One region of the Kribbella qitaiheensis genome, then DNA from elsewhere that is predicted to be linked to it. Evidence: riboswitches for the same ligand, from Rfam matches in the RefSeq annotation. Region 1 holds a riboswitch; each other region holds the start of a gene.
What was found. Region 1 has a riboswitch for cobalamin ahead of F1D05_RS19675 (CbtB domain-containing protein). Riboswitches for the same ligand answer to the same signal wherever they lie in the genome.
Positions count from the first base shown of each region.

Region 1 (9,732 bases):
GCAGAAAGGGGCCCAGCCGAATCGGCTGGGCCCCTTCCGCTTGGGTCGTCCAGCCCACGCCGGCCCCTCATGATCCGGAAGTTTGCTGCCACACAAGCACGCCGAACATGTAGCTTCGTCATGGTTAGCAGCAAGGCGCGACCACCCTGCCACGGCCGCCTCCGTCGCAGCCGCTCTGCGTAGCTCCAGCACAAAACCAACGATTGGCCAGGCTGGCCCCCGGGGATTGTCGAGAGCTGCTGAGGGGTGTGTCCGTTAGGGGATCCTGGTGCCATCCGAGCGAGCATTGCCGATTGCGGCGGTGGTCGTACGGCCGTCGGTCGGTGCCGTCGGCGCCAGTTAGGCGGTTGGTGTACTGGCCTTCCGTGGGCAGCGTCGGGATGAGTACGGCGGCGACGGTGAGGTGGATCAGGCAGAGCGTGGTCTTGGTGCCGGTGGTGGCTCCGGCGAGGAGGATCGGCGCGAAGGACAGCAGAAGTATCGAGGCGCGAGCACGCTCCAGATGGTGGTGGCCCGGAGGGTGTAGTGCTCCAGTAGGGCAAGCGCACCCCAGCCGAGCAGGGAGATCACGAGCGTGAAGCCGGCGATGAGAGGCAGGCCGATGGCCTGAGACCCCTGTCCATTGTGCTGATCGACGCTCAGGTCGGCTCCCAGCAGGCGGGCGATGAGCCAGAGCAGGCTGGTGGCGAGCACCGCGCCACCGACGGCAGCCGCTCTGACGGGCCGGCGCTGAGCACTGGGGCTGGTGTTCTGGGACCCCCGACATGGTCCACCTGCCCGCCCGCTTCGGACACCGCGCCCAACTCCGCGCCGCCGTCGACCTGCTCGCCGTCGAACTCGATCACCCCCGCCTCGGCACCGACACCATCGTGCCCGCCCTGCTCGACTCGCTGCTCCTCTACATCCTGCGAGCCTGGTTCGACGAACAACCCGAACCGAGCAACACCGCAGGCTGGGCCGCGGCACTGGCCGACCCTGCGATCAGCGCCGCGCTGCACGCCATCCACCGCGACTCCGCCCACCACTGGACGTTCCAGACACTGGCCGCACAGGCGGGCCTGTCCCGCGCGGCCTTCGCCAAGCGGTTCACCGCACTGATCGGCCAACCGCCCCTCGCCTACCTGACCTGGTGACGCGTGACCACCGCGGCGCGGATGCTCCACGGATCCGACGCCCCGCTCAGGCACGTCGCTGCCCAGACCGGCTACACCTCAGAATTCGCCTTCGCCAACGCCTTCAAACGCCAGTACGGCACCGCACCCGGCAGATACCGCCGCCACCGCCAACCGGGAACCGGGAACAAACAACAGACCTGGGCGTAACCACACCTCAGCCAGCTGCTTGGCGGCCACACGACACAGCTTGCTCACCAGCGTTACGGACCGGTCGAGGCCGCCGAGCTGAAGAGACGGTTGGGGCAAAGCAGTCGCCGAGCTCACTCTGGCGGCGGCGTGGGTTGGGCGGGCTCAGCCACAATGGGGTGGTGAAGGTACGTACAGTTCTTGGGGATCTGTCGGCCGGTGAGTTGGGAGTTACCGACTCGCATGATCATCTGTTCTTTCGTAGTGCGCTGCTTCCAGGGCAGGAGTTGGATGATCCTGAGGCGGCGTTGCAAGAGGCAAAGGATTTTGCGGCTGCCGGTGGGCGCACGATCGTGCAGTGGACGCCGTACGGGCTGGGGCGGGGCGCGGAGTGGTTGCCGGAGATCGCGAAGTCGGCTGGGGTGCACGTGGTCGCGGCGACCGGGTTTCATCGGGCCGACCATTACGCCGCCGAGGTGGTCGCCGAAGTCAGGCCGAGGCTGGCGGAGTTGTTTGTTCGGGAGTTGACAGACGGGATCGGCGATACCGGTGTGAAGGCCGGGATGATCAAGGTGGCCGGGGGTTTCCACGTCCTCGATGCTCATGCGCGCGAGGTCCTGATTGCCGCCGCGGAGGCGCATCACGCGACCGGGGCGCCGATCGGGATCCATCATGAACTGGGCAGCGGCGCCGACGCGGTACTGGAGCTGTTGGTGGACGACCGGGGTGTGCCGCCGACGAGCGTGATCCTGGGGCACCTGAACCGTTTCCCCGATCACGAGCTGCATCTCGAAGTGGCCGCCCGTGGCGCGTTTCTGGCCTTCGACGGGCCGTCGCGGGCGAACAACGCGACGGATCCGCACCTGTTCGAGTGCCTGGGCGCGCTGGTCGATGCCGGGTACGCCGGTCAGCTCCTGCTCGGCGGCGACACCACCACCGCGAAAGCGCGGGGCGCGACCGGCGAGGGACCGGGGATGCCCTATCTGCTCACCGGGCTCCGGCCGCGCTTGATTCGCCGGTTCGGCGAGGAGTTCGCTGCCGACATGTTCGTCGCCAATCCCGCCCGCGCCTTCGCGGCTCCGTGGGCCGGATGACTGCCTGTCGGTGCAGGGCCGGGTTCCGGGCGTGGGAAATCTGTTGCCGGAGGCACGGGGGCGGTACGGTTCGCTCGTGAATACCGTCGCGCAGATCTTCGTCGGCCTCGCCGGCGCCTTCCACTTGGCCGTGTTCGTGATGGAGAGCCTGCTGTTCCGGAAGCCCAGCACCTACCGGCGCTTCCTGATCCCGAACGAGACCGAGGCCGCGATCGCCCAGCCGTGGGCGTTCAACCAGGGCTTCTACAACCTGTTCCTCGCGCTCGGCGCGTTCGGCGGCCTGATCGGCGGTGGCGACAAGGGACACGCGATCGCGCTGTTCGCCTGTGCCTGTATGGCCGGCGCCGGCATCGTCCTGGTCGCGTCGAACCGCAAGATGCTCCGCTCGGCGGTCCTGCAGGCCGGTCCGCCGATCATCGCGCTGGTGCTCGCCGCCGTCCTCTGATCTTCAAGTGCACTTGAAGTCGAAGGGTTGACTTCAAGTGCACTTCAACGCCGAGTCTTCTCGGCATGACCGCGACAGCTGAACTCCCCGCCGACCAGCAAGAGCCCGCCATCGATCAGCGCGGCGCCGGCCGTCTGCCAGGCGTGCTTGCGCCGCAGTACCGCGCTCTCACGATCGGGATGGTCGCGCTGACCGTGCTGGTCGCGTTCGAGGCGCTCGCGGTCGCCACCGCGATGCCGACGGTGGCGCAGGCGCTGAACGGTCTGCCGCTCTACGCGCTCGCCTTCGGTGGACCGCTGGCATCCGGCGTCGTCGGCATGGTGGTCTCCGGCACCTGGAGCGATCTGAAGGGGCCGACCCGCCCGCTGTGGCACGGCACCGGCTGGTTCCTGGCCGGCCTGCTGATCGCCGGCCTCGCGCCGTCGATGGAGGTCCTCGTCATCGGCCGTTTCGTCCAGGGCTTCGGGGCAGGCCTGCTCACGGTCGCCATGTACGTCGTGGTCGGTCACCTCTACCCGGCCAGGCTCCGGCCGAAGATCTTCGCCGCTTTCGCCACTGGCTGGGTCGTGCCGTCCCTGGTCGGACCCGTCATCGCCGGGCTCATCGTGGAGCACTCGAGCTGGCGGATCGTCTTCCTCGCCGTACCGGCGATGGCGATCCCGGCGGCGCTGGTGATGCGACCGGGTCTGGCTCACGCGGGGACCGTGACCGAGCAGCGCGATCAGAGGATCTGGGGCAAGCAGGCGGTATGGGCGGTCGTCGCGGCGGTCGGTGTCGGAGTGCTCAGCTACGGCGGGCAGCAGCACGGCGTACTGCAGGTTGCGTTGCTCATAGCGGGTCTGGCCGGAGTTGTCGCGTTCGCGCCGAAGCTGTTGCCGAGTGGGACGTTCAAGCTGGCGTCGGGACTTCCTTCGGTGATCGCGCTGCGGGGTTTGGTGGCTGCGTCCGGGTTCGGTGCAGAGGTGTTCCTGCCGCTGATGCTGACCCGTGAGCGTGGACTGTCGCCGACGTACGCCGGGCTGGTTCTGACGGTGAGCGCACTCAGCTGGACCGCCGCCTCCTGGTACCGCGGACGTCCGAAGCAGCCGTTCTCGCACGCGGTCTTCCTGCAGGCCGGGATGGTCTCGATCGTGCTCGGCATCGTGACGGCGACACTGACGCTGAACCCGAACGTGCCGGTCCTGGTCGGCGTGCTCGGCTGGAGCCTCACCGGACTCGGGATGGGCACGGTGTTCCCGACCGTGTCGGTGCTGGTCCTGGAGTACTCGAGCCGCGAGGAGCAGGGCGCGAACAGCTCGGCCCTGTCACTCAGCGACTCGTTGGCCACGGCAACTGTGCTCGCCATCGGCGGCTCGGTCTTCGCCGTCATCGAGCCGCACTGGCCGATCGCGGCCTACCTGACTGCCTTCGGACTGCCGGCACTCATCGCCCTCGTCGGCGTTCTCGCTGCCCGGCGTACAGCCCGGTAGTGCTACTCCTTCGAGCCGGTGACGGCGATGCTGGCGCCCAGGCCGATGATCATCAGGCCGCCGGTGCCGCCGACCAGCTCGAGGCGGCGGGGGGAGCTGGCGAACCATTCGCGAGCGGTGCCCGCCAGCAGGGCCCACAGGCCGTCGGAGCACAGCGCGATGGTGATGAAGATCAGGCCGAGAAGCAGGATCTGAAGCGTCGCGGATCCGGCCTCCTTGTCGACGAACTGCGGCAGGACGGCGGCGAAGAAGACAGCGGTCTTGGCGTTCGTGACGCCGACCAGGAAGCCCTGCCGTAGTACGCGCCTGGCGCTGCCCGGCTTGACCTCGCCGGCCAGTGCCGCGGCGAGCGACTTGCGAGTCCGGAAGGCGTGGACGCCGAGATAGATCAGGTACGCCGCGCCGGCCAGCTTCACGATCGTCAGCACGATCGCGCTCGCGGCGATCAGGGTGCCGAGGCCGAGTGAGACGGCGACCAGCATGACGGAGGCGCCGGCGGTGTTGCCGAGCATGGTCAGCACCGCCTCACGGCGGCCGACGGCGAGCGCCCGGCCGACGATGAACAGCACGCTCGGGCCCGGCACGATGATGATGATCAGGGCGGTGATCGCGAAGGCGATCAGGTGGTGAGCTGACGGCATCTGCCAACCGTAAGCTCCGTCGCAGCACTTTGCAGCTGGGTTTCGATGGGTGGGAAACATCACCCGCCGCGCCGCGGTCCGTTGACCCTGACGGAACGCGACGGCTACGGTTCGGGGGACAACCTGCGGTGCCATGAGGGAAACCGGTGAAAGTCCGGTACGGCCGCGCCACTGTGAGCGAGCTCAGCTCGTAAGTCAGGACGCTCGGACACCAGCAGCCTTTCGAAGGGGACGCGCACTTCCCTAGGAGGTCCAGATGAACACACCTGTTTCCGCCACGTCTGTCGCCGTACCGGCTCTTTCGCCGCGTCTGCTGGCACTCGCCCTGCTGACCGTGGGCCTGGCGCTGATGCTCGCCTACCTGGTCGGCTTCGACCAGGGCGCGCTGTCCCGCTCAGGCATGTACATGCACGAGCTGATGCACGACGGCCGCCACCTGCTCGGCGTGCCCTGCCACTAGCAGTTCTGTCTAACCACCCTCAGTACGTCCTCGGCCCGGACTCGGGCCTTCGGAAAGACAGGTCTGCCATGCGTACCTTCGGATCCCTCCTGGTGCGCGGACTGATCGTCGGACTCTTCGCCGGCCTGCTGGCCGGAACCTTCGCCTACGTGACGGGCGAGCCGCGGATCGACTCCGCGATCGCGATCGAAGAGGCCAACGCGTCCGCGCACTCCCATGACACCGGCGCCGAGCACGAGCACGCGGAGGGGGAGAAGCCACTCGTCAGCCGTGACGGTCAGCGAGCCGGACTCTTCCTCGCCACCTCCCTGTACGGCGTGGCGCTCGGCGGCATCTTCGCCGTCGGCTTCACCCTGCTCCGGCGCAAGCTGCGGACCAAGAGCGACACGTACGCCGCGCTCGGCCTGGCCGCCGCGGGCTACATCGGGATCGTGCTCGTGCCGTTCTTCAAGTACCCGCCGAACCCGCCCGCGGTCGGTGATCCGGACACCATCACCAAGCGAACGGTGACGTACCTGCTCACGCTGGTGATCGGCCTGCTCGCTGTCTGGGCCGGTGTCACCGCGTCGCGGTGGGTGCAGCGGTTCGGCGAGCTGCCGTGGATCCGGCTGGCCGGCGGTGGCGTTGCGCTGGTGGCGACCGTCGTGGTGGGGTACCTGATCCTGCCCAAGATCAACGAGGTGCCCGACACCTTCCCGGCGACCTTGCTCTGGCAGTTCCGACTCGCCTCGCTGGGGACGCAGACGGTGCTGTGGACGCTGCTCGGAATCGGATACGCTGCGGCGGTCGACCGTCGTACGCCGGTAGCCGTTGACTCGAAGGTGGTCGCCGCTTGACCGCACTGACTCTGGTCGCCCACGCGCTCACTCCGGCGCTGCGAGGGCTTGTCCTCGGCGGCGCTGCCGAGCCGGATGCCGCCAGTCTCGAAGCTGCTCGCGAGCTGAAGCTGAACGCGGACGAGGTGTTCGCAGGGCCGGAACCGGCCGCGGTGAAGACCGCGGAGGCGCTCGGACTCACCCCGAAGGTCGAGGTGGCGCTGCGGGACCGCGAGTACGGCGACTGGACCGGGCGCAGCCTGGAGGAGTTGCTGACCGCGGATCCGCAGCAGGTGGGCGGCTGGCTGGAGCATCCGCACACGGCACCGCCCGGCGGCGAGAGCGCGAACGACGTGCTCATCCGGGTCGCCGACTGGCTGGGTGACTTGTCCTCGGCCTCCGAGGATGGCGCCAAGAACGTGGTCGCGGTCGTGCATCCGGCGGTGGTCCGAGCGGCGGTTCTGTACGTGCTCGAAGCGCCGGCTGAATCCCTCCGGCACGTCGACGTGCGACCGCTTTCGGTGGTCCACCTGTCCGCCCACACCGGAGCTTGGTCACTCGTCTTCGGATAATCGGGTCTTCCCGTTAGAGAGTTCCAATGTCAGACTTCGGAGACCTTTGAGTCACGGAGCGCTGACGGGGAGTCGCGATGGCGGACGAGTTCGAGCTGCTGGTCCGGCGGGTGCAGGAGCTGCCCGCCGAGGTAGCGGCGTACGAGACACGTTCGTACTTCGCTTCGCTGGCACCTGACGTCGCGCTTCGGCTCGCGGAGACGCGGCCCGACGAGGTCGGCTCGCTCGACGGCGCACCGGCCGTACTCCGGTATCGCGCGAACCACCTCCGGCTCGTCGACGCCCGCGATCGGCTGCGGGCCGCGGGGCCGGTGGGGGAGCATGAGCGCAAGCGGCTGGAGACCCTTGACGAGCTGCTGACGCCGGTCGCGAGCGCCGAGGTAGATGCTTCAGGCAACGTTGCGAAGGTGCTCCGGGACCGTCAGTTCCTCGCGATCCAGCCGGACGGGCAGGGCCGGGCGGTCGAAGTACTGGGAGATCTCGATCGGGCGCGCAACATCGCCGTCCTGGTTCCGGGGATGGGCAACAACCTCGAAACGCTGCGTGGGCAGGTGGATCGGGCCGATCTGATCCGGCATGAGGCCGGGCCCGGTACGGCCGCGGTGCTGTGGCTCGACTACGACTCGCCGCAGGGTCTGCGGGAGGCGGCGAGTAAGCGATCCGCGATTCAGGCTGGGCCGGCGCTGCGCCGATTCAATGCCGGCCTGGACACCGAGAGGTTGCCGGAGGCAAAGGTCACCTTGGTCGGGCACAGCTACGGTACAGATGTGGTCGGTCAAGGGATGATGCAGGGCGTCCGGGTGGACCGGGTGGTACTCACCGGCAGCCCCGGAATCACCAAATTCGTCAACCAGGCCTCGGATTTCGTCCCGGAGCCGACCAGACTGTACGTCGAACGCGCGCCCGGCGACTACGTGTCCTACAGCGAGTGGCACGGCCCGGACCCGGCGACCTTCCCGGACGCGATCCGGATGGCGACGAACGACGAGGCCGTCTCGGTGCATTGGCACAACGAGTACTACCGCCAGAACAGCGAGGCGCTCCGCAACATCGGCCGGGTGGTCCGCGGCGACCTGGCGCACATCACCACCACCGACACCAGCCGGTCACAGGAGTCGAAGCTGGCACTGGGAGTTTCCTGGGCCGACCCGTTCAACAGCGCCGCGGCAGCCGCCGGCAAGGTGTATGACGGAGTCGTGTCCCTGACCAAACGCTCCCACCCGAACCAGGTACGCGCGAACGCAGACGGAAGCCGCCCCGGCCGAATCCCGTCGAAGCCGGTAGGCCGCGCCCATACGCGGCGTCCAGAAAGGCCAAGCCGATGACGGCGTGTGCGTTGGGGTCGACCTCCACCGACGCACGAGCGGTGGAGCCGACGCGATGACACTGCCCGAAGCACGCGAGGTGCTCCGTACCGAACTGCTCGCAGTCGCGGCAGCCGTAGTACCGGGTCAAACTCCCGTCATCACCCACGACCCCGGCCCGATCAACCCTGGCGCCCTCTTCGACGGCCGCGGCCCGGCCACGATCTGCTCAATTACCGTCGAAACCGGTGAACCCGACGTGACTCCAGACCCAGCGGCTGCCATCACCACCGCAGCCTCCGCCCTGACCGCCCGCGGCTGGACCACCGAGATCGCCCCCCAGGAAGCCGGCCACCACCGCCTGGCAGCCACCCGCGAGGGCTACACGGTCGCCGTCCACGCCTGGCTCACCGACTGGCGCATAACCTTCACCGGCGACACCCCGTACTCCGCCTAGCCCCGCCCCATGCCACCTCCTGGTCCGCCGACCGCACCTCCAGCCAGGCAGTCGTCTCGAAACGGCTGCCGAGCCGAGGCGGGATTGGTCGGGATCAGGCGGGAATGAGCGTGGCCGGCTGGGTATTGGTCGGCTACTGGCCGACGACTGCCTTGCTGGCGGTCCGGTCCACCCCGAAATGAGCCGGGGTCGCTCTCGACGAACCCGATCACGGCCGAATCGGACCCGAATCGGCCTGCGTGGCGCCTCAGTGGAAACAAACTTGCACCTGCAGACAAAAGGTTTCCAGCTAGCGCGAAACCCACCCCACCAGCAGTTGCCCCCAGCAACAAGACCACGATCGCCTCCCCCAAGCCTTCGGCCGACTTGACCGCCCACCCCGAGCAGCGCTCACCTCCCAGGATCCAGCCAGCTAAGCCAACGACGCCCGGGCGGCTCATTCCTCTCCGCGGGAGACCGCGAAACCAGGCTCGCCTCGCCGGAGCGCCACCAACGCGGCTCGCCTCGCCGGAGCACCACCGGCCCGGCTCACCTCAGCGACCCGAGGCGGCGACGGAGGAGCCGGGGAGGGCGTAGTGCTAGCTGGTGGTGGCGCGTTCGCTGGTGCCTCGGAGGACGCAGAATTCGTTGCCTTCGGGGTCGAGCATGACAACGTAGCCGGAGCCCGCCGGCGCGTTTGGTTCGCGTTCGTCCGGGGCTCGCCAGTCGTCGTAGACGGTGGCGCCGAGGGTTAGGAGCCACTCGACTTCCTCGTCGCGGGTGGTGTTTGGTTCGAGGTCCAGGTGGAGGCGGTTCTTGACGGCCTTGGGGTCCGGGTTCTGCCAGAACAGCAGGGTCATCGAGTCGGTCGTGACCGAGACGCCCGGATCACCGGGGAAATCGTCGTCACCGAGTTTGCCGTTCAGCACCTTGGCCCACCAGGTTGCCAGCGTGTGCGGGTCCTGGGTGTCGAACGTGACTGTGCGCACTTTGGAGGTCATCTGCGGAGTCTCCTGCAAGCGGCTAGCTCTCTGCCACCGAATTGTCCGGTTTGCGGAAGAAGACGCAGGCGCCTCGTCTGGTGCTGTCCAGGTCGGTGACGAAGGTGGAGTGAGGGGTGAACCCGGCCGCCGTACCGACGGACGCGACCTGGTCGGGGGTGCGGTGGTGGACGTAGATCGACATCGGGTGACCG
Region 1 covers NZ_CP043661.1:4,189,515-4,199,246, reverse strand. Annotated here, with positions in the region: partial or broken gene F1D05_RS43055 (DUF6069 family protein) at 125-693, opposite strand; gene F1D05_RS19700 (helix-turn-helix transcriptional regulator) at 765-1,133, shown strand; gene F1D05_RS40465 (helix-turn-helix domain-containing protein) at 1,137-1,322, shown strand; gene F1D05_RS19695 (phosphotriesterase family protein) at 1,484-2,395, shown strand; gene F1D05_RS19690 (DUF1304 domain-containing protein) at 2,472-2,840, shown strand; gene F1D05_RS19685 (MFS transporter) at 2,906-4,309, shown strand; gene F1D05_RS19680 (LysE family translocator) at 4,312-4,950, opposite strand; adenosylcobalamin (AdoCbl) riboswitch at 5,086-5,156, shown strand; gene F1D05_RS19675 (CbtB domain-containing protein) at 5,207-5,410, shown strand; gene F1D05_RS19670 (CbtA family protein) at 5,479-6,246, shown strand; gene F1D05_RS19665 (histidine phosphatase family protein) at 6,243-6,797, shown strand; gene F1D05_RS19660 (alpha/beta hydrolase) at 6,875-8,122, shown strand; gene F1D05_RS19655 (hypothetical protein) at 8,178-8,558, shown strand; gene F1D05_RS19650 (VOC family protein) at 9,137-9,538, opposite strand; gene F1D05_RS19645 (class I SAM-dependent methyltransferase) at 9,561-9,732, opposite strand, start outside.

Region 2 (9,732 bases), 3.5 Mb from region 1:
CCCGACCAGCTCTACCTGCGCGGGCAGATCCAGTACGGCGGCGACCTCACCGGGCTCGAAGAACGACACCCAGCCGACACCGAGGCCTTCGGCGCGAGCAGCCAGCCACAGGTTCTGGATTGCGATCGCCGCCGAGAACCAGGTCGTTCGTGGGTCTGCGTGACGTCCCAGTACGTGCCGGCCACCTCGGCCGGGGTCGCAGGTCACGGCGATGTTCAAAGGAGTGTCGAGGATCGCCTCGATCTTCAGTCCGTCGAACTTGCTCCGGCGGTCAGCAGGCAGCGACGCCGCGAACGCATCCCGCTGAGCGGTCGCAAGGTCGTGCACCTTGCGCCGGGTCGCGATGTCTCGGATCAGGACGAAATCCCACGGCTGGCTCAGCCCCACGCTCGGCGCCCGATGCGCCGACTCGAGCACACGGGTGAGGACGTCATCGGCGATCGGCTGGTCGATGAATCCTCGGCGTACATCCCGCCGCTCGGCCAGCACCCGATGCACGGTCTCCCGCTCAGCCAGTGGATACCCGGGCGCCGCTGTGTGATCCTCGGTCGGCTCGGGCAGTCTCCCGATGGCGACTGTGGCTCGTGCCGAGCGCTGCTTGCGTACTACAAGTTCCGCGCCGCTCAGGATCACGGCGGCCTCGGCGACGCTCGGAGTACCGGTTAGGCGCTCTACCTGCTCGCTAGGCGTCGGTACTGGTTGTTGGGACAGCTCCAGTGCGGGTGCAGTGAACAACTCGGCGCCCAGTGAGGCCACTAGTCGCTGCAGCCCCGGTTCTGCTTCCTTGCCGTCGACAGTGACCACCTGTACGACGTCGCGCGGGTCCAGACCGGCTAAGGCGGTCTCCACGAGGTCCCGGAGCTCGCGGTACGACGTACCGGAGCGTAGGCCGATCCCCAGCAGCAGACTCATTTCTCCAACCCCGCATAGACGCGAGCGGCTGCCACGAACCTGGCAGGCACGTCCGGAGTGGCCGTCCAGTGCAGGTGCAGGTAGGACGCGTGGATCTTCGGACGGGCAACACCTTCCTGGACGCCGCCGGGCAGATACCAGGCGCTGTCGACGTCGCTGTCGTACTCGACCGTCGTGCGGTGGAACTCGTGCCCGCGAACGCGTCGCCCCTCGTCGAAGATGGCCGTCGTGGTCGCTGCGATCGCCGTACGGTAGCCAAGTGTCAGGCGACTCGTCATACGAGCCGTCGCGGGCAGGACGCCGGTCAGCTGGTGACCGTCGAGTTCACGGCACAGGTAGAGCAGGCCGGCGCACTCCGCGACGACGGGCAGTCCGGCGGCGATCTCGGTCGCGACCTGCTTGCGGAGTTCGGCGTTGTCCGAGAGTGCCTCGGCATGCAGCTCCGGGAATCCGCCGCCGAGGTACAGGGCTGAAGTTGCCTCTGGCAACGGCTCGTGGAGCGGGTCGAAGGTGACGACCTCGGCACCGGCGGCGGTCAGCAGTTCGGCGGTCTCGGTGTATCGGAAGGAGAACACGGGGCCGCCCGCCATCGCGATCACCGGTCGGCCCTCCTCCGCCGGGCTGACCTCGGCGGCCGGGTCCCAGGCCTCGACGTCCAGCTCGGACGCGGCCTTCGCGGCTGCCACGAAGGCTTCCAGGTCGACGCCCTGCCGTACGAGTTCGGCGGCGGCTTCCACCGCGGTGACCGCCTGCTCGCGTTGTTCGTCGGCGGGGATCAGGCCGAGATGGCGGCTGGGGACGGTCAGGCGGGTGTCTCGGCGGAGTACGCCGAGGACCGGTACGCCGGTGGGCGCGACGCCGGCACGGACCTCGGCCTCGTGGCGGTCCGAGCCGACCTTGTTGAGGATCACGCCGACGATCCGGACGCCGGTGTCGAAGGAGACGAATCCGGCGACGACCGCGCCGACGCTGCGGCCGGCCGCGGAGGCGTCGACCACGAGCACGATCGGTGCCCTGAGCAACTTGGAGACGTGTGCGGTGGAGGCGTATCCCTCGGTGCCGAGCGCGCCGTCGTAGAGGCCCATCACGCCTTCGACGACGGCGAGATCCGCACCGGCGGCGCCGTGGGCGAACAGTGGGGCGACCCGTTCCTCGCCGGACAGCATCGGGTCGAGGTTGCGGCCCGGCCGACCGGTCGCGACCGCGTGGAACCCGGGGTCGATGTAGTCCGGCCCGACCTTGAACCCAGCAACCCGATGACCGGCAAGCCGCAGGGCAGCCATCAACCCAACCGCGACCGTCGTCTTCCCCGCCCCCGACGAAGGCGCAGCAACAACAACCCGCGGGATGCTCACCACGGCCCACCCACCTCGCACTCAACCCAAAGCGCCCGCGGACCGAGTGACTGCGTGCTCACCACCGGCCACCGTCCCGCACTGGTTGCCGTGGACCAGCTGATTGCGGGCTCACCACTCGATGCCCTTCTGGCCTTTCTGGCCGGTGTCCATCGGGTGTTTGAGTTTGGTCATCTCGGTGACCAGGTCGGCCGCGTCGATCAGGCGCTGGTCGGCGTTGCGGCCGGTGATCACCACGTACTGGTGACCCGGCCGCTTGGTCAGCGTCTCGACCACCTCGTCGACGTCCACCCAGCCCCACTTCATCGGGTAGGTGAACTCGTCCAGCACATAGAGATCGTGCGTCTCGGCCTCGATCCGGCGCTGGATCTCACGCCAGCCTTCGAGCGCGTCGGCGGCATGGTCCTCCTCGGTACCGGCCTTGCGCGACCAGCTCCAGCCCTCGCCCATCTTGTGCCACTCGACCGGGCCGCCCTGACCCGTTGCCTCGTGCAACTGTCCGAGCGCCTTGAACGCCTCTTCCTCGCCGACCTTCCACTTCGCGCTCTTGACGAACTGGAAGACGCCGATGTTCCAGCCCTGGTTCCAGCCGCGCAGCGCCATCCCGAACGCCGCGGTCGACTTCCCCTTCATCTCACCGGTGTGCACCATCAGCAATGGCCGGTTCCGGCGCTGCCGGGTGGTCAGACCGTCCTTCGGTACGACGCTCGGTTGTCCTTGTGGCATCAGGCGGCGCTCCGATCCGTGACGGCGCGAACAAGGTTGCCCGCAGCAACTTCACCCAGATCCAGGTACTCCGCGCCGAGGTCGGTCGCCAGCTCGGCGGCCAGTCCGAGCCGTACGCCGCGACGCGGTTCGCAGTCCACCACGACGCTCGCGATCCCTTGCATCGCCAGCCAACCGGCTGCCTGCTTCGCTCTCGCGAACGCCTTCTCACCTTGCGTGGCGCGGCCGTCCGTGACCAGCACCAGCAACGGCCGGCGCCGCGGATCCCGAATCGCGGCGATTCGTAGTACGTCGGCTGCCTGCAGAAGCCCTTCGGCGAGCGGGGTGCGACCACCGGTCGGAAGGGATTCCAGCCGCCGTACTGCGGTCTCGACGCTGCCGGTCGGCGGCAGGGCGACCGTGGCGGCGGCACCGGAGAAGGTGACCAGGCCGACCTTGTCGCGTCGCTGGTAGGCGTCGAGGAGGAGAGAGACGATCGCGGTCTTCACCTCGCCCATCCGCCTCTTCGTGCCCATCGAGCCGGAGGCGTCGACGCAGAAGAGGACGAGGTTGCCCTCGCGTCCTTCGCGGACGGCCAGGCGGATGTCGTTGCCGCGGACGGTGAGGCCGGGGCCTGACCTACCACGGGCGTGTTGGTGGGGTGCTGCTGAGCGGATCGTGGCGAGCAGGTGCGGGCGGCCTGGTTCGCGACCGACTCTTGCTCGGTCGCCGACAACGCGGCCGACTTCGGTGATCGCGCGGGAGCGGCGACCGGCCACGCCGGCGCCTGCGGCTTGGACGCTCAGGAGGCGAGCCTTGTAGGGCTCGGAGCTTGCCTCGACCTGACCGGTCGGGGTCGGTCCGGCCTGGCCCGCCTTGGGCGTCGCGTTCGGCGGGGTCGTCGCGTCGCGCTCGGAGACCTGGTCCGCGTCGAGAGCCGACGGATCGTCCTCGGACGCCGCGGCATCGGGCGCCTTGCCCTCCGGGGCCTCGATCATCCGGGCCGCCATCTGGGCCGCCGTTGCCCGGGCCGTTGTCCGGGCCACCGCTCGGGCTGCCCTCGGGGCCGCCGTTCGGGCCGCCTTCGGGGTCGTCGTCCGGGTCGGGTTCGGGTGGGGTGCTGTTGTTGATCGCCTGCTCGAGCTGCTCGTCGTCGAGACCGGGGGCGTCGAACGGGTTGCGACGTTTGCGGTGGGGCAGGGCGAGCTTGGCTGCGGCTCGTACGTCCTCCACCTCGACCACCGTGCGCCCCGACCAGGCGGCGTGCGCGACCGCAGTACGGGCGGTCACGAGGTCTGCGCGCATCCCGTCGACGTCGAACGACGCGCAGATCTCGGCGATCTGGCGGAGCGCGGCGTCGGTCAGGATCACGTCCGTCAGCAGGCTCTGTGCTTTGACGATCCGCTCGGCGAGTTCGCGCTGGGCGTTGGCGAACCGGGCGACGTACGCGGTCGGATCGGCCTCATAGGTCAGCCGCGCGCGCATCACCTCGACGCGGACGGCGGGGTCGCGGCTCGCGACGACGTCGACGGTCAGGCCGAAGCGGTCGAGCAGCTGCGGGCGGAGCTCGCCTTCTTCGGGGTTCATGGTGCCGACGAGGACGAATCGCGCCGGGTGGGTGATGGAGACGCCGTCCCGTTCGACCGTCGCGCGGCCCATCGCCGCCGCGTCCAGGAGTACGTCGACCAGGTGGTCGTGCAGCAGGTTGACCTCGTCGACATACAGGAGTCCGCGGTGCGCGGCGGCGAGCAGCCCCGGCTCGTACGCCGTGACGCCTTCGGAGAGCGCTCGCTCGAGATGCAGGGAGCCGAGTACGCGGTCCTCCGTCGCTCCCACCGGAAGCTCGACCAGGCGGGCGGGACGCAGGGAGCGCTCTCCGCCGTTCTCGAGGCCGATCTCGACGCTGAGCTCGTGGGGGCCGACCTGGTGCGGGCCGTCGGGACAGTCGGCAGCCGGGTGGTCCGGGTCGCAGGAGAAGCGGCAGCCCGTCACCACCTCGACGGCGGGCAGGATCTCGGTGAGCGCCCGGACCGCGGTCGACTTCGCCGTCCCCTTCTCGCCGCGGATCAGCACCCCACCGATCGCCGGCGACACCGCGGCGAGGATCAGCGCGAGCTGCAGCCCCTCCATCCCGACGACCGCGGTGAACGGAAAGCCATCCGACAACACCCCACGGTGCGAAGCGCCCGGGGCCAGCGGGGCCGGGTGCGGACCCGGCGCGGGGTGGGAGTTCGGCGCGGGGTGGGAGTTGGAGGCGGGGCTAGAGCCCGGGGCGGGGCTAGAGCCCGGGGCGGGGCTAGAGCCCGGGGCGGGGCTAGAACCCGGGGCGGCGTGAGAGACGGGGGCGGGGTCGGAACCCGGGTGAGAGCTGGGGGTGGGTTGTGAGGTGGGTGGAGCTGGCCGCATGGGCGGTGGTTCCCTTCGTCCTGCGGGTATCCACGCCCGCCTTGGCACCTGGCTCACCGGGAACGCGGAGAGCGCTCCCTGGTGGACGACGGGAGATGTCCTGGCTTCCGGGTACTCACCCGGTCACAGTGGCGGGACCGCCCCGGACTTAAGCCCCTCAGGGCCGTCACCGGTGTTCCTCTCCAACCGTCCCGGCGATCATTCCACACCACCCAGCGCGCCCCACCCTCCGGAGACGAACCTCACCAGCAACCGCCTGTGACCAAGCCGGCAGGACGACGCTCTACCGGTGAAGGGGAGGGTGGGTGCAGGGCGCGTCAAGATGCGAGGGCGTGCGGTGAAGTCAGGCGGCGTGGGGTATGGCTGGTGGGTCGATGTAGGCGCGGTCGGTGGGGCTGATCCAGATCAGTGATCCGGTGTCGGTGGTGAAGATCTGCCAGTTGCCGTGGTGCTTGAGGCGATGGTGTTGGCGGCAGAAGGCCTCGAGGTTGTCGGCGTCGGTCAGGCCTTTCGGGAACGGGACGCGGTGGTCGAGGTCGCAGTATTTGACGCGTGCGTTGCAGCCGGGGAACCGGCAGCGCCGGTCCCGGTCGCGGACGTGCTGGTCCAGTCCCGGACTCGGTGTGTACCGGGCGGGATCGGACTTCGGGGACCGGTCGGTCAACCTGTATCTGAACTTGGCCCGGGTGAAGGCCATCGCGAGGGCGTCTTGGGGCAGGGTTCCGTAGCCTTCGAGTTCGCCGCCGGTGCAGACCGCGCCGGTGGCGAGTGCTTCGGCCTCGGCGTAGGTGCAGTGGATCACCACCTGGACCCCGACCGCCGGGTTCAACCCCGATTCCGGCAACACCCCAACCGCACCAGCCACACCCGGCGCACCCGGCGCCACACCCGCCGCAACACCCGGCGCACCCGGCGCCGTACCTGCCGCACCTGCCGCACCTGGCGCACCTGGCGCCGCAGCCGAGGCTGTACTCGGTGCGGTCTCCGCGTCAGCAACTCGGCCGGCGGTCGCACCTCGATCATTCGCGGCGTCCCCGGACGCGGGCTCAGAACCCGGGTGGGCGCTGTTGGTGTGGTCGGGGTGGGCTGTGGAGGGGCCGGGGTGGTTCGGTGCCTCACCCGCAGCGGCGCCGGGGGCCGCGGTGGCTTGGTCATGGCCGAGGAGGCGGGCAACGGCCAGGTCGGTGCGGAGCTGGTCCAGGGTGCGGGGATCGCCTTGGCGTTGCAGCTCGATACAACGCGCGGTCAGGGCCGCCATGATGGCGGTGATGTCGATCGCCGAGGTCGACACCACCAGATCGGCCATCCCGCCATCGTGGGACACCGTGTAGGTGGTGCGTTCCAGCTGCCGCTGCGCATGCAGCAGCGACTCGTACTCCGCGAGCACTTTGGCCGCTTCGCGGTGTGCGATCTGCTTGATCCGCGCCCAGCCATAGCGTTGACCCCACGCGAGCACGACCTTCTCGACGCCGGCGCGGAGATCGCCGTCGGCAATGACTGCCAGTTCGTGGGCGATGTGCTGCGCTGCGGCCGCCGGCAACCCGCCGGCGCGCAGCAGCGCGAGGGTGGTGGGGAACCGCTCGACCAGAACAGCCGCCCGGTTCAGCCACCGCGCCGCCGTCCGGCGGTGAGCGCCCAGCACCAGCCCGATCTCGTCCGACACCGACCGCAACACATCACCCGACCAACGCCGCTCCGCCGGACCCGCCGCCCGATCCCCGGGCCGCGGCGACTCATGACCCAGATCAGCCGACGTCCCCGCCAACACGTGATGCAGCCCGACCATCCGCTCGGCCTTCCGGGCAGCCAGCACCGACTCCAACTGCGAGATCATGGACAACTGACCCAGCAACTCGTCCGCGTCCAGCACAGCAGCGTCCGCGCCGACCACCGAGGTCAACGCGTCCACCATCTCCACAGGACTATCGAACATGCTAGCGACTATAGACCCTTCTGGCGACAATGAGTGACACCAGAGAAGGGCTGTGGACAACCTCAAAACCCAACCCAGCAAGGGAAACAGGCTCCATCCCAGGTAGGCAGTAGCCGGCGGCGGCTGCGTCCGCTGCCGTCTCATCTGCTTGCCGACAATTCGCCTCTCCGTGAGCCCAAGGTCAGGACCTTTGGCACTGCTGATGCAGCACGCCGACGCCTAGGTTCGGACGGAGCACTCGGCTCGGCACGCCGTCCACATGGGGGGAAAAATATGAGCGGACCCGTCATCTCACCGCAGGTTCCACAGAATCACCGCGAGGCGAAGGCCACCGCGAAGGCGGCCAAAGCGTACGCGAAGGCACAGCGCCCGTGGTTCAAGAAGAAGCGCTTCATCGGGCTCGGACTGCTAGCCATCCTCGTTGTCATCATTGTCGCTACGAACAGCTCCGGTTCGAAGACACAATCGGGCACCGCGCCGGGCGCGGCAGCGACGGCCACGAAGGCTGCTCCCCCGGCTGCTGCGACCGGGAAGGCTCTGCCGATCCAGAACGGGGACTGGCGGCTCGACTCCATTCGGATCAAGGACGACGGCCTCGGAGACTTCAGTGGGGTCGCCCGTGTCACCTACACGGGTGACGACAGCAAGGGCGGCAGCAATCTCTTCACTCTCACAGTCTTCAAGAGCGGCAAGGACGTCGCAGCACTGACCGGCAGCGCGAACACTGTCGCACCGGGGACCCAGGTCACCGTCGAATTCATCAGCAGCGAAAAGTTCGTCACCGGTCCCTACACCTACGACTTCCAGAACGACCTCTGAGCCTGGCTGGGCCGCAGCTGTCTCAATCCCACTTGGTGCAACTGCCGACACGGGGCACTAGGGCAGGCGCCTGGCGAGGTGGTCGGCGGCGGCGGTGTCGGGGAGCGCCTGAACGCCTGTGATCGACGTGACGGTGATGTAGCCCTCGGCGAGGAGGGCCTCGTCTGAGTCGGGGTCCTGGGCGGGGTCCGGGTCGCGCAGGATCATGATCGGCTCGCCGGTCGGGGCGACGCCGGCCTTCAGGCGACTCGGGTTCACGGCGGCGAGAGTGGCGCTCCGGACACCACGAAGTTCCGCCTTGGGGACGTCAGGCACGTTGAGGTTGAGCACCGTGCCGGTCGGCTGGCCGCGCAGCCAGGCGAGCAGTTCGACGGCAACCTCCGCCGCGACCTCCAAGTACTGCGGGTCCTCGGAGCCGATGCTTACAGCCAACCCCGACATCCCCTGGGTCGCGCCCGTGAGCGCGGCACCGACCGTGCCGGAGTGCAGGATCGGGCCGAAGTTGTATCCGTGGTTGATCCCCGACACGACTACCTCGGGAGACTTACCGAAAGCACCGAGCCGAGCCATCGTGACAGCGAGCGCCGGCGTGCCGTCGACCCCGATGTAGGTGACCCCGTCGGCATCCTCCGTAGCGGTCGCGATCGGCCGGTTCACCCACGCGGGCCCGCGCCGTACCGACCCCGCTCTGATCCGTCAGCGGCGCGACCACCAGTACCTCGTGCCCGTACGCGGCCAGCGCCGAAGCCAGGGCCCTGATCCCCCGAGCCTGGTAGCCGTCGTCGTTGGTGACCAGGACCCGAAGCTGCTCAGAAACCATGCCTCCACCCAATCACACGGCCGCCGAACGCTCAGGTCGTATCTCAGCCGCGGTCCTCGATGTCACCTTCTGTTTCGAGGACTGCCGTCCGCAGTGTCTCCAGCGCTTCGTCGGTCGGCTCCGCCCACAGACCGCGCTGGGCCGCTTCCAGCAGGCGCTCGGCGATGCCGTGCCGCGCCCACGGGTTCGACTTGCGGAAGAACTCGGCGATCTCCGGGTTCGCGACGTACTCCTTGGTGAGCGTCTCGTACATCCAGTCGTCCACCACGCCCGCGGTCGCGTCGTACCCGAACAGGTAGTCCACCGTCGCGGCCATCTCGAAGGCGCCCTTGTACCCGTGCCGCTGCATCGCCGCCATCCAGCGGGGGTTCACCACGCGCGCCCGGAAGACGCGCTTGGTCTCCTCCTCCAGCGTCCGCGTCTTCACCTGAGCCGGTACCGCGGAGTCGCCGATGTACGCCTTCGGGTTGGACCCGGTCAGATGCCGCACCATCGCGACCATGCCGCCGTGGTACTGGAAGTAGTCGTCCGAATCCATGATGTCGTGCTCCCGCGTATCCGCGTTCTTCGCCGCGACCTGGATCCGGGCATAGGCGCGCTCCATCGACGGCCGAGCCTCCGCACCGTCGAGGTCCTTGCCGTACGCGTACCCGCCCCAGACCGCGTACACCTCGGCGAGCTCGGCGTCGGTCCGCCAGTTCCGGGCATCGACCAGCGGCAACAGGCCGGCGCCGTACGAGCCGGGCTTGGAGCCGAAGACCCGGGCCGTCGACGATCGCAGG
Region 2 covers NZ_CP043661.1:7,658,075-7,667,806, reverse strand. Annotated here, with positions in the region: gene bluB (5,6-dimethylbenzimidazole synthase) at 1-912, opposite strand, end outside; gene F1D05_RS36280 (cobyrinate a,c-diamide synthase) at 909-2,267, opposite strand; gene cobO (cob(I)yrinic acid a,c-diamide adenosyltransferase) at 2,379-2,993, opposite strand; gene F1D05_RS41605 (VWA domain-containing protein) at 2,993-3,508, opposite strand; gene F1D05_RS43335 (ATP-binding protein) at 3,612-5,138, opposite strand; cobalamin riboswitch at 5,452-5,589, opposite strand; gene F1D05_RS36265 (HNH endonuclease signature motif containing protein) at 5,722-7,311, opposite strand; gene F1D05_RS36260 (hypothetical protein) at 7,585-8,130, shown strand; gene surE (5'/3'-nucleotidase SurE) at 8,188-8,787, opposite strand; gene F1D05_RS42405 (5'/3'-nucleotidase SurE) at 8,675-8,950, opposite strand; gene cobN (cobaltochelatase subunit CobN) at 8,994-9,732, opposite strand, start outside.
Region 2: another riboswitch for cobalamin. It lies ahead of F1D05_RS43335 (ATP-binding protein); the one in region 1 lies ahead of F1D05_RS19675 (CbtB domain-containing protein).

Region 3 (9,732 bases), 2.7 Mb from region 1:
GAGCAGTAGCAGTGGTACGCCTTCCCTGCGGCGAGCAGCTTCGCCACCACATCGGCGTAGATGTCCATCCGCTCGGACTGCAGGTACGGACCGAACTCGCCGCCGACCTCGGGGCCCTCGTCCCAGTTCAGGCCGAGCCAGCTCAGCGAGTCCAGCGTGTACTGCAGCGCCTCGGGGGTGTTCCGCGCCTTGTCGGTGTCCTCGATCCGCAGTACCAGCTTGCCGCCGTAGTGCCGGGCGAAGGCCCAGTTGAACAGCGCGCTGCGGATGTTGCCGACCGTCAGCAGCCCGGTGGGCGACGGTGGGAAGCGGACCCGCACCTGGTTCGGCTCCAAGCCGCCGAGGACGCTTTCGTCGGTCGGGGCAGGCTTGTCAGTCACGCACGATCACCTTGTTCGTCAGAGTTCCGAGTCCTTCGATGCTGATCGCGACCTCGTCGCCGGGCAGCATCGGGCCGACCCCCGCAGGGGTGCCCGTGAGCACCACGTCGCCAGGCAGCAGCGTGGTGAACGAGGTGATGTAGGCCAGCACCTCGGGAATGTCGAAGATGAACTGCGAGGTCCGGCCGTCCTGCTTCGGCTCGCCGTTCAGCGTGGTGGAGACGCGCAGATCGGACACGTCGAGCTCGGTGCTGATCCACGGGCCGAGCGGGCAGAACGTGTCGTACCCCTTCGCCCGGGCCCACTGGCCGTCGCTCTTCTGCAGGTCGCGCGCGGTCACGTCGTTGGCGATCGTGTAGCCGAAGATCACCTCGTTGACGCGTTCCTTCGGCAGGTCGCGGCAGATCCGGCCGATCACGATCGCCAGCTCGCCCTCGAAGTGCAGATCGTTGGTCTGCTCGGGGTAGACGATGCCGTCCCGCGGGCCGACCACGCTCGTGTTCGGCTTGAGGAAGATCAGCGGCTCCTTCGGCACCTCGTTGCCGAGCTCCTCCGCGTGGGCTTGGTAGTTCCGCCCGACGCAGACCACCTTGCTGCGCGGGATCACCGGGGCCAGCAGCCGGACGTCCGCCAGTTGCAGTTGCTCGCCGGTGAACTGGACGGGCCGGTACAGCGGGTCCGAGTCGAGTACGGCGACGGTGCCGACGAGCCCCTCGGGGTCATCGGTCTCGACGACGCCGTACTTCGGCTCGTCGTCGACGGAGAATCTGGCGATACGCACGGGTTGTAGCCTTCGCGGTGGTTCCGGGAATGAATGGCCCGAGCCTACCGCCGGGCCGGGGTGAGACAGTTATCCGGTGACGACTGACATCCGGCTGGCGCTTCCCGCCGAGTACGACGCGGTCGGCGAACTCACCGCCACGGCGTACGCGAGCGACGGCTTCATCCCCGAAGGCTCCGACTACGGCCGGACGCTACAAGCCGCCGCGGACCGTGCGGCCAAGGCGGAACTCTGGGTCGCGGTACGCAACGGCACCGACCTCGCCGGGGGCGGAACGGCCACGGAGTCGCGGGAGTTTGCAGCGGAGTTGCTGGGCACGGTGACGTTCTGTCCTGTCGGGTCCGTCTATCGCGAGATCGGCCGCGACGACGAGGGCGAGTTCCGGATGCTCGGCGTCTCCCCCGAGGCCCGCGGTCTCGGCATCGGCACCTTGCTCACGGAGCACTGCATCCAGCGCTCCCGCGACCTCGGCTTCACCCGGGTAGTGATGAGCAGCGCCCGACCCATGAAACCGGCACACCGCATCTACGAACGCCTCGGCTTCACCCGCCTCCCCGAACGCGACTGGTCCCCCCGCCCCGGCGTCGACCTGTTCGCCTTCACCTTGGACCTGTGACCACTCTCTTCGAGCGTGCTGACTGGGAACCGCTGGCGGCCGCCCACGCGGCGCGCGTCGACACCCTCCTCGCCGATCACCTGGCCCGCCGCCAACGCCGCGAGAAACACCCGGTAGAGGACTTCCTCTTCACCTACTACCCAACGCGCCCCAACCAACTCCGCGTCTGGCACCCCGGCCCCGGCATCCGGCTACGCGGCGGCACGCAGTACAAGGAAAAGAAGGGCTACCGGTACTCCGAGGACGTCGCCGACCTGGACCCGGACGAGATCGCCCGCCGCACGGACTCCATCACCTGGATCCACCAGTTGCTATCAGCAACGGCCGGCCGCCAGCCCCAATTCGGCTGCTTCGGCCTCCACGAATGGGCCATGGTCTACCGCACCGCGGACATCCGCCACGACTGGCCCCTCCGCCTGGGCTCGACAGGCACCGACCAGGTAGTCGAATCCCACAAGATCGCCTGCTCCCACTACGACGCCTTCCGCTTCTTCACCACCCCCGCGCGCCCCTTGAACCTCCTGCAACCCACCCGCGAGGCTCAACCCTCGCTCGAGCAGGGCGGCTGCCTACACGCCAACATGGACCTCTACAAATGGTCCACCAAGCTGATGCCCTTCACCCCAAGCTCGCTGGTCCTCGACTGCTTCGAACTGGCCCGAGACATCCGCACCCTAGACATGCGCGCATCGCCGTACGACTTCACCGCGTTGGGCTACTCCCCCATCGAAATCGAGACCCCCACCGGCAAAGCGACCTACGCCGCAGCCCAACGAGCCTTCGCCGACCGCGCCGGTCCCCTCCGCCTCCAACTCGCCACCCTCTGCGAGCAGCTCCTCACCACCTGACCCTCGTACGCCGCCCCGAATCGAGCCGGTGATCGGTAGCCAGGCAGCCAATTCCCCAGGGCCTTGCAATCTGGGCGAAGGCCTCGTGCCGGTCGGCAGGCCTTCTTCCCGACCAGTAGTGACTAGTCCGGCCTGGTCGCCTTGAGGGCGAAGAGGAGCGGGATTCGTGGGGCGTCGGCTGGGAGGCGGTACCAGCCTTCGGGGGTTTGGTCCATGGTGGGCCAGCGAGGCCATTGGAGTACTTCGGATTCGCGGAGGCTGGTGAGGTGGAAGCCGGTGGTGGCGAGGGTGGTGATGAGTTCGCCTAGGCCGTGCATCCACTCGTAGCTGCGTTGGCGGCCCGGGACCTGGTCGCCGGTGTAGGTGAAGGTGGAGTCGAGGGCGATCGAGCCGCGGCCTTCGAGGTAGTCCTTGCGAATGGTCAGGGCGCCGGTGTCGCCGGGTTGCGCGACCGGGCCGAGTGCGTTCAGCAGCGGGTGAAATTCGACGATGTAGAGCGATCCGCCTGGCTTCAGCAGAGCGTGGACGACCTCGGCCCACGAGCGGAGATCCGGGAGGTAGCAGAGCGCGCCCTTGCCGGTGTAGACGACGTCGAACTGCCTTCCCTGCAGCGCCTCCGCCGCGTCGTACACGTTGGCGTACACATACTCGACGTCCACCTCCGCAGCAGCCGCGATCCGGCGAGCTTCTTCCAGCGACTTCGCCGACAGATCGAGGCCCACGGTCCGCGCGCCTCGTCGAGCGAAGGCGATCGTCTCGGTGCCGAGATGACACTGCAGGTGTACTATGTCGCGCCCCTCCAGCTCGCCGAGGTCTTCCCACTCGTACTCGGCGAACCAGAAGTCCGCCGGCCGGTCGTAGAACTCACTGGCCGCGTGCAACGCCGCCCGCGCGTCCCAGTCCGCCTCGTTGGCCGCCACCATCCGCAGTACATCCGCTTCCAGTCCCACCGAACCGCCTCCTCGTCACGCTGAGAAACCAGTCTCTCCAGCGCGGGGTGCAGCGGCCGGAGTTCTCACTGCCTGTGAGCGAGCCGGCGGGAGACCCTGCTACCGATCTCCCGCCCGCTGTCAGAAGGTCGCTTCGGCGGTGATCTTCGCGTACGCCGTACTGAATTTCCCATCCGGAACGCAGTTCATGACAGCTGTCTGCCCTGGCTCCAGGTCGCTGCTATTGCAGTCGACATTCCCCAGGACTTCACCGTCCTTGGTCAGGAACTTGAAATGCAGGAAGGCCGTGGACGTCGCGTCGCTGACGTTCTTCACCTTGCCGGTGATCGAGAACATGCCGAGCTCGTTCTTGACCGCCCAGCCGGCCAGCGTCTCGTGCTTGCCGATCGAGAAGGCCTGGCCGGCCTTCACATCGCGCGGTGCGTTGCGGGCCGTGGTGTCGTCGATCCCCTTCGAGATGTCATCCGCGGCCTTCCCCAGGAAGGCCACACAGCCGCCGACTCCGAGCACCGCCAAAGTCAGCAGCACCAGGAACACGTTCCTGACGGTGTGCTTCTTCTTCGGCGGCTGGAAATATGGCGGCTGAAACTGCCCCGGCTGCTGGTATTGACCAGGCGGTGGCATTTGTCCAGGCGGCTGGAATTGGGCAGGCTGCTGCTGCGAGTCATGCGTCACGAGTTCCCCCTCATGCAATGGACAGTGCGCTCCGGGCCGCGACCAGAAGTCGTTCCCCCGGCCCGTTCACTGCAGGCGACCATACGCCTGATCGCCACGCTGGGTAATCACGATTCGGTCTCACTGATTGAGTGCACAGCATTTGCCGAGGTACTTCTTGTTCAAGGTTGCCACTTAACCTTGAACAACGGATACTCGGGTTCATGGCTCGGGTGGAGTTGCATCGGTGGCCGGGGCACCCGGATGGGTTCACCCGGGCTGAACGGCTGGGCGGGTCGTACGAGTTGTACTTTCCGGATCCGCTGGTTGGGCGGGAGTTCGATCTCGACGACGAGGTGCTGGCAGCGTTGGAGGATGCGGCCGGGGATCTTGCGCGGCTGGATGCGACGGCCGCGGTACTGACCAATAGTGAAGCGTTGGCGCGGTTGTTGTTGCGGGCCGAGGCGGTTGGGTCGTCGCAGATCGAAGGGCTTGTGGTTGGGGCGCGGCGGTTGCTCAAGGGCCGAGGCGCTGAGGGGTGATGCTCGGCATCACGATGTCACCGCCGACGAGGTGCTCGGCGCAGTCGATGCGATGACCTGGGTGACCGAGTCCGTGGAGACCGGCGACAAGCTCGAGGTGGAGCATCTGCTCGAAGCGCATCGGCGATTGATGGCGCATTCGCCGACGCCGGAGTACGGCGGTGAGGTGCGTTTCCTGCAGAACTGGATCGGTGGCCGCTCCCCCGCCGAGGCGTACTACGTTCCACCGCCCGCGCAGCTGGTACCTGAACTGCTGGCGGACCTGATGGCGTTCATCCGCGAGTCGCGGTTGCCCGTGCTGGCGAAGGCGGGGATCGCGCATGCCCAGTTCGAGACGATCCATCCCTTTGCCGATGGCAACGGTCGTACCGGGCGCGCGCTGATCCACCTGATCCTGCGCGCCGAGGGACTCGTCGAACGGACCGTTCCACCGGTCTCACTATCGCTGGCGACCCACGCCACGCAGTACGTCGAAGCGCTCACCGCGTTCCGGCACACGGGAAAGGCGACAAATCCACGAGCCCGTACTGCGGCCAACCGGTGGCTACTCATGTTCGCCATCGCGTGCAGTCATGCGACAGCCGAGGCTGCCCGCTTCGAGCGAACCGCCTCGGAGCTCAAGTCCGCTTGGCGGGAGAGAGCAGCTCCGGTACGAGCCGGGTCCGCCGCTGACCTGCTCATCAACACGTTGCCGGCAGCCCCTGTTCTCACCCTCGCGGCAGCAGCCCGGCTGATCGACAGATCTCAGCAGGCCGCCAACCAGGCCCTCACCCGATTGACCGCCGCCGGCGTACTGCGCGAGGTCACCGACGCGCGCCGCAACCGCGTCTACGAAGCCCCCGAACTCATCGATGCATTCACCCTCCTGGAACGCCGTTTCGCCAGCCCCGCCGCCGACACCCGCATCGAACCTCCGAACCGTCCAGTGCCATCAAGCCCCAACCGGCCCTGACCCGCGTGGACCGGCCCATCGCCGCCTCCTCTTCGCACAGCAAACTGCCGCGCGATCGACTAGCAGATCGCGTGGCCGGGCGCCACGACCGACACACCTTCGTGAGTTGACTTCCGCTCGTCGGTCGAGGTTCAATTCGAACATACGTTCGAAGCTCGATCAAACGGGGAGTGTGAGGAACTGTGATGCCGGAGCCGTTCGACTGGGACATCCTGCAGCGACCGTCCGCGATGGCGATGGTGCGGGGACAGCTCGGCTTCAGCTGGATGGTGTTGTCCGGGCGGCTCGCCGCGCTGACCGACGAGCAGTACTTCTGGCGCCCGAGCAGCCAGGCATTGACCGTCGTACGACGGCAGTACGCCGGGCGCTTCAGATCGATGGGGTCCGGCGAGTGGGTCGCGCAGTGGCCGGACGAGCCGGATCACCGCGGACCGCGGACCATCGCCTGGCTGATCGCCCATCTGACCGAGACCTTCTTCGAGCGCTGGGAGTGGACCTTCGGCGCCAGCAGGCAGGGGCCGGGCCGACATCACCCTGCACGGCAACGCCCAGGACGCGGTCGCCTGGCTCGCGCACTGGGTCGATGCCTGGCAGGAGTCGATTGCCGGACTGGACGAGGAGCAGGCGATGACGGTCGGCATCAGCCAGGCAACCGAACTCGACGCTTCCGAGCCGTTCGGCCATGTCGTCCTACGCCTCAACCGCGAACTCATCCACCACGGCTCCGAGATCATGACCCTGCAGGACCTCCATGCCCTCGCCGCCTAACCAGCGCCGGACCAACCAGCACGGGACCGACCATCGCCGACCTGAGCTACCTCGGCGACTTGACCTGCCCCGGCAGCCTGACCTGCACCGCTTGTCCGACCCGTCCCGGCGATCTGAGCCGCCTCGACAGTCCCACTCGTTCCGGCAGCCCGATCCGCTCGGGCTTCCGGACCAGAACGCCTGGCCGCCAGGGCGCGGATTCTCCAACCACCGCTCAGGAGAGCGTCTTGGTGGCCAGGTCCCATCTTGACATCGCGGCGTGCTGAGATGATTTCCACAAGATGTGCGACACGCGGCGCGTCGCGGCACTACATGTGGGGGTTCTGTGGCTAAAGTCTCTACTACTGGCGAACAGGGGAATCCGGTGGAAATCCGAAGCTGCCCCGCAGCGGTAAGCGGGGAATGTGCTCCGTGAGCCCGAATACCTGTCGCCGGTGCGTGTGCCGCCGGCGCACGCTGTCCGAGGCCTCGAGGGCGGGCCGCAGGGCGTGACAGCAGAAGATCAGCAAGATGGTGGGCAGCAGCCCCGGACCGGGTCGTAAGACGCGGGTCGGCACCTAGCACCCCATCGGGTCGTGAGCACCCCAGGCCGGGGTGCCGCGCGCGCTGATCGACCCTGTCCCGTCGTGCGCTCCACTCCCGGGTCCCGGTCGTCAAAAGACTCGCGTGGAGAGAGCGCTTGTGACCATCGTTTCGCCATCCCAACCGACCATCGGCCAACCGGCCAGCGGCCAGCCGACCAATGGCGCACCCGGTCAGTCGGCACCGAACCAGCTGACCGTCGTACGCCGTGACGGCAGCAGCGCCGCGTTCGACCCGACCAAGATCTCGGTCGCCCTGAGCAAAGCCTTCCTGGCCGTCGAGGGCACCGAGGCCGGCAGCAGCCATCGGGTCCGCGATCTCGTCACCGACCTGACCGACCGCGTTGTCACCACCCTCACCAGCCGCGGCGACGCGCGGCGCAGCGTGCAGGTCGAGGACATCCAGGACCAGGTCGAGCTCGCCCTGATGCGGGCCGGCGAGCACCAGGTCGCCCGCGCCTACGTGCTGTACCGCGAGGAGCGCACCAAAGCCCGGACGCCCGACACAGCGGCCGAGCTCAGCACCAAGCCGGTCATCAACGTCCGCGCGGCCGACGGCACCAGCGCACCGCTCGACGTCGAGCGCCTGCGCGTGATCGTCGCCGAGGCAGCGGCGGGTCTCGGATCGGTCGACGCCGAGCTGATCCTGAACGAGACGCTCGGCTCTTGCTACGACGGCATCGCCCAGCACGAGGTCGAGCTCGCCCTGGTGATGGCGGCCCGCGGCTACGTCGAGACCGAGCCGGAGTACAGCTTCGCCGCCTCCCGGTTGCTGCTCGACCAGATTCGTCGCGAGACGCTCGGCCGCGTGCACGGTGAGCCGCGGCAGGCGAGCCAGGCCCGACATGGCCACGGCGTACGTCGACTACTTCCCGCTCTACATCCAGACCGGGATCGAGGCCGGGCTGCTCGACCCCGAGCTGGCCACCTTCGATCTGGCCAGGCTGGCCGCGGCGATCAAGCCGGAGCGCGACCTCGACTTCGCCTTCCTCGGCCTGCAGACCCTCTACGACCGCTATCTCCTGCACATCGACAAAACAAGGTTCGAGCTGCCGCAGGCCTTCTTCCTCCGGGTCGCGATGGGGATCTCCTTGAAGGAAGAGAACCGCGAGGAGCGCGCGCTCGAGTTCTATGAGCTGCTCAGCTCGTTCCGGTTCATGTCCTCGACGCCGACCCTGTTCAACTCCGGAACGACGCGGCCGCAACTGTCGTCCTGCTTCCTGACCACGGTCGACGACGACCTGTCCGGCATCTTCGCCGGCATCCGCAACAACGCGCTGCTCGCCAAGTACTCCGGTGGACTCGGCAACGACTGGACCCCGGTCCGCGGCATCGGCGCCAAGATCCGCGGCACCAACGGCGAGTCGCAGGGCGTCGTACCGTTCCTCAAGATCGCCAACGACACCGCCGTCGCGGTCAACCAGGGAGGTAAGCGCAAGGGTGCGGTCTGCGCGTACCTCGAAACCTGGCACATGGACATCGAGGAGTTCCTCGACCTCCGCAAGAACACCGGCGACGAGCGCCGTCGTACCCATGACATGAACACCGCGAACTGGGTGCCCGACCTGTTCCTGCAGCGGGTCGAGGCCGGTGGCGACTGGACCCTGTTCTCCCCCGACGAGGTCCCGGACCTGCACGACCTGTACGGCGCGGCCTTCGCCACGGCGTACGAGAGCTACGAGCGGGCAGCGGATCGCGGCGAGATCCGGGTGTTCCGCCGGGTCAAGGCCGTCGACCTGTGGCGCCGGATGCTGACCGTGCTGTTCGAGACCGGTCACCCGTGGATCACCTTCAAGGACGCGTGCAACCTGCGCTCGCCGCAGCAGCACGACGGCGTGGTCCACTCGTCGAACCTGTGCACCGAGATCACCCTGAACACCACCGTCGACGAGACCGCGGTCTGCAACCTGGGCTCGGTCAACCTGGTCGCGCACCTGACCGGGACCGGCCTCACAGCCGCTGGTTTGGATGGCGAACTCCTCCGCGACACCGTGAAGACGGCAGTCCGGATGCTCGACAACGTGATCGACGTGAACTTCTACACCACGCCGGAGTCGGAGCGCGCGAACCAGCGGCACCGTCCGGTCGGCCTCGGCCTGATGGGCTTCGCCGACGCGCTCTTCGCGCTGCGCATCCCCTACAGCTCCGACGCCGCCGTCGCGTTCGCCGACAGCTCGATGGAGCAGATCAGCTACCACGCGATCGAGGCCTCGAGCGACCTGGCCGCCGAGCGCGGCCGATACCAGACGTACGACGGATCACTGTGGAGCCAGGGCATCCTGCCGATCGACTCGCTGGAGCTGCTGCGGCAGGCCCGCAACGGCGATCTGACCGTCGACACCGGCAAGGAGCTCGATTGGGACGTACTGCGGGTGAAGGTGCTCCGCGACGGCATGCGCAACTCGAACGTGCTGGCGATCGCGCCGACCGCGACGATCTCCAACATCTGCGGCGTGAGCCAGTCGATCGAGCCGATCTACCGCAACCTGTTCGTCAAGTCGAACATGTCGGGCGAGTTCACCGTCGCCAACCCGTACCTGGTCGCCGACCTGAAGGCGCGGGGGTTGTGGGACGCGGTGATGGTGTCGGACCTGAAGTACCACGACGGCATCCTGTCCCAGATCGATCGCGTCCCGGCCGATCTGCGGGAGCTGTACGCG
Region 3 covers NZ_CP043661.1:1,462,104-1,471,835, forward strand. Annotated here, with positions in the region: gene gltX (glutamate--tRNA ligase) at 1-380, opposite strand, end outside; gene F1D05_RS06640 (fumarylacetoacetate hydrolase family protein) at 373-1,161, opposite strand; gene F1D05_RS06645 (GNAT family N-acetyltransferase) at 1,238-1,777, shown strand; gene F1D05_RS06650 (3-methyladenine DNA glycosylase) at 1,774-2,625, shown strand; gene F1D05_RS06655 (class I SAM-dependent methyltransferase) at 2,748-3,575, opposite strand; gene F1D05_RS06660 (FxLYD domain-containing protein) at 3,696-4,199, opposite strand; gene F1D05_RS38675 (Fic/DOC family N-terminal domain-containing protein) at 4,454-4,771, shown strand; gene F1D05_RS06665 (Fic family protein) at 4,833-5,723, shown strand; partial or broken gene F1D05_RS06670 (DinB family protein) at 5,990-6,491, shown strand; cobalamin riboswitch at 6,801-6,938, shown strand; partial or broken gene F1D05_RS39845 (ATP cone domain-containing protein) at 7,173-7,499, shown strand; gene F1D05_RS06680 (ribonucleoside-diphosphate reductase subunit alpha) at 7,918-9,732, shown strand, end outside.
Region 3: another riboswitch for cobalamin. It lies ahead of F1D05_RS39845 (ATP cone domain-containing protein); the one in region 1 lies ahead of F1D05_RS19675 (CbtB domain-containing protein).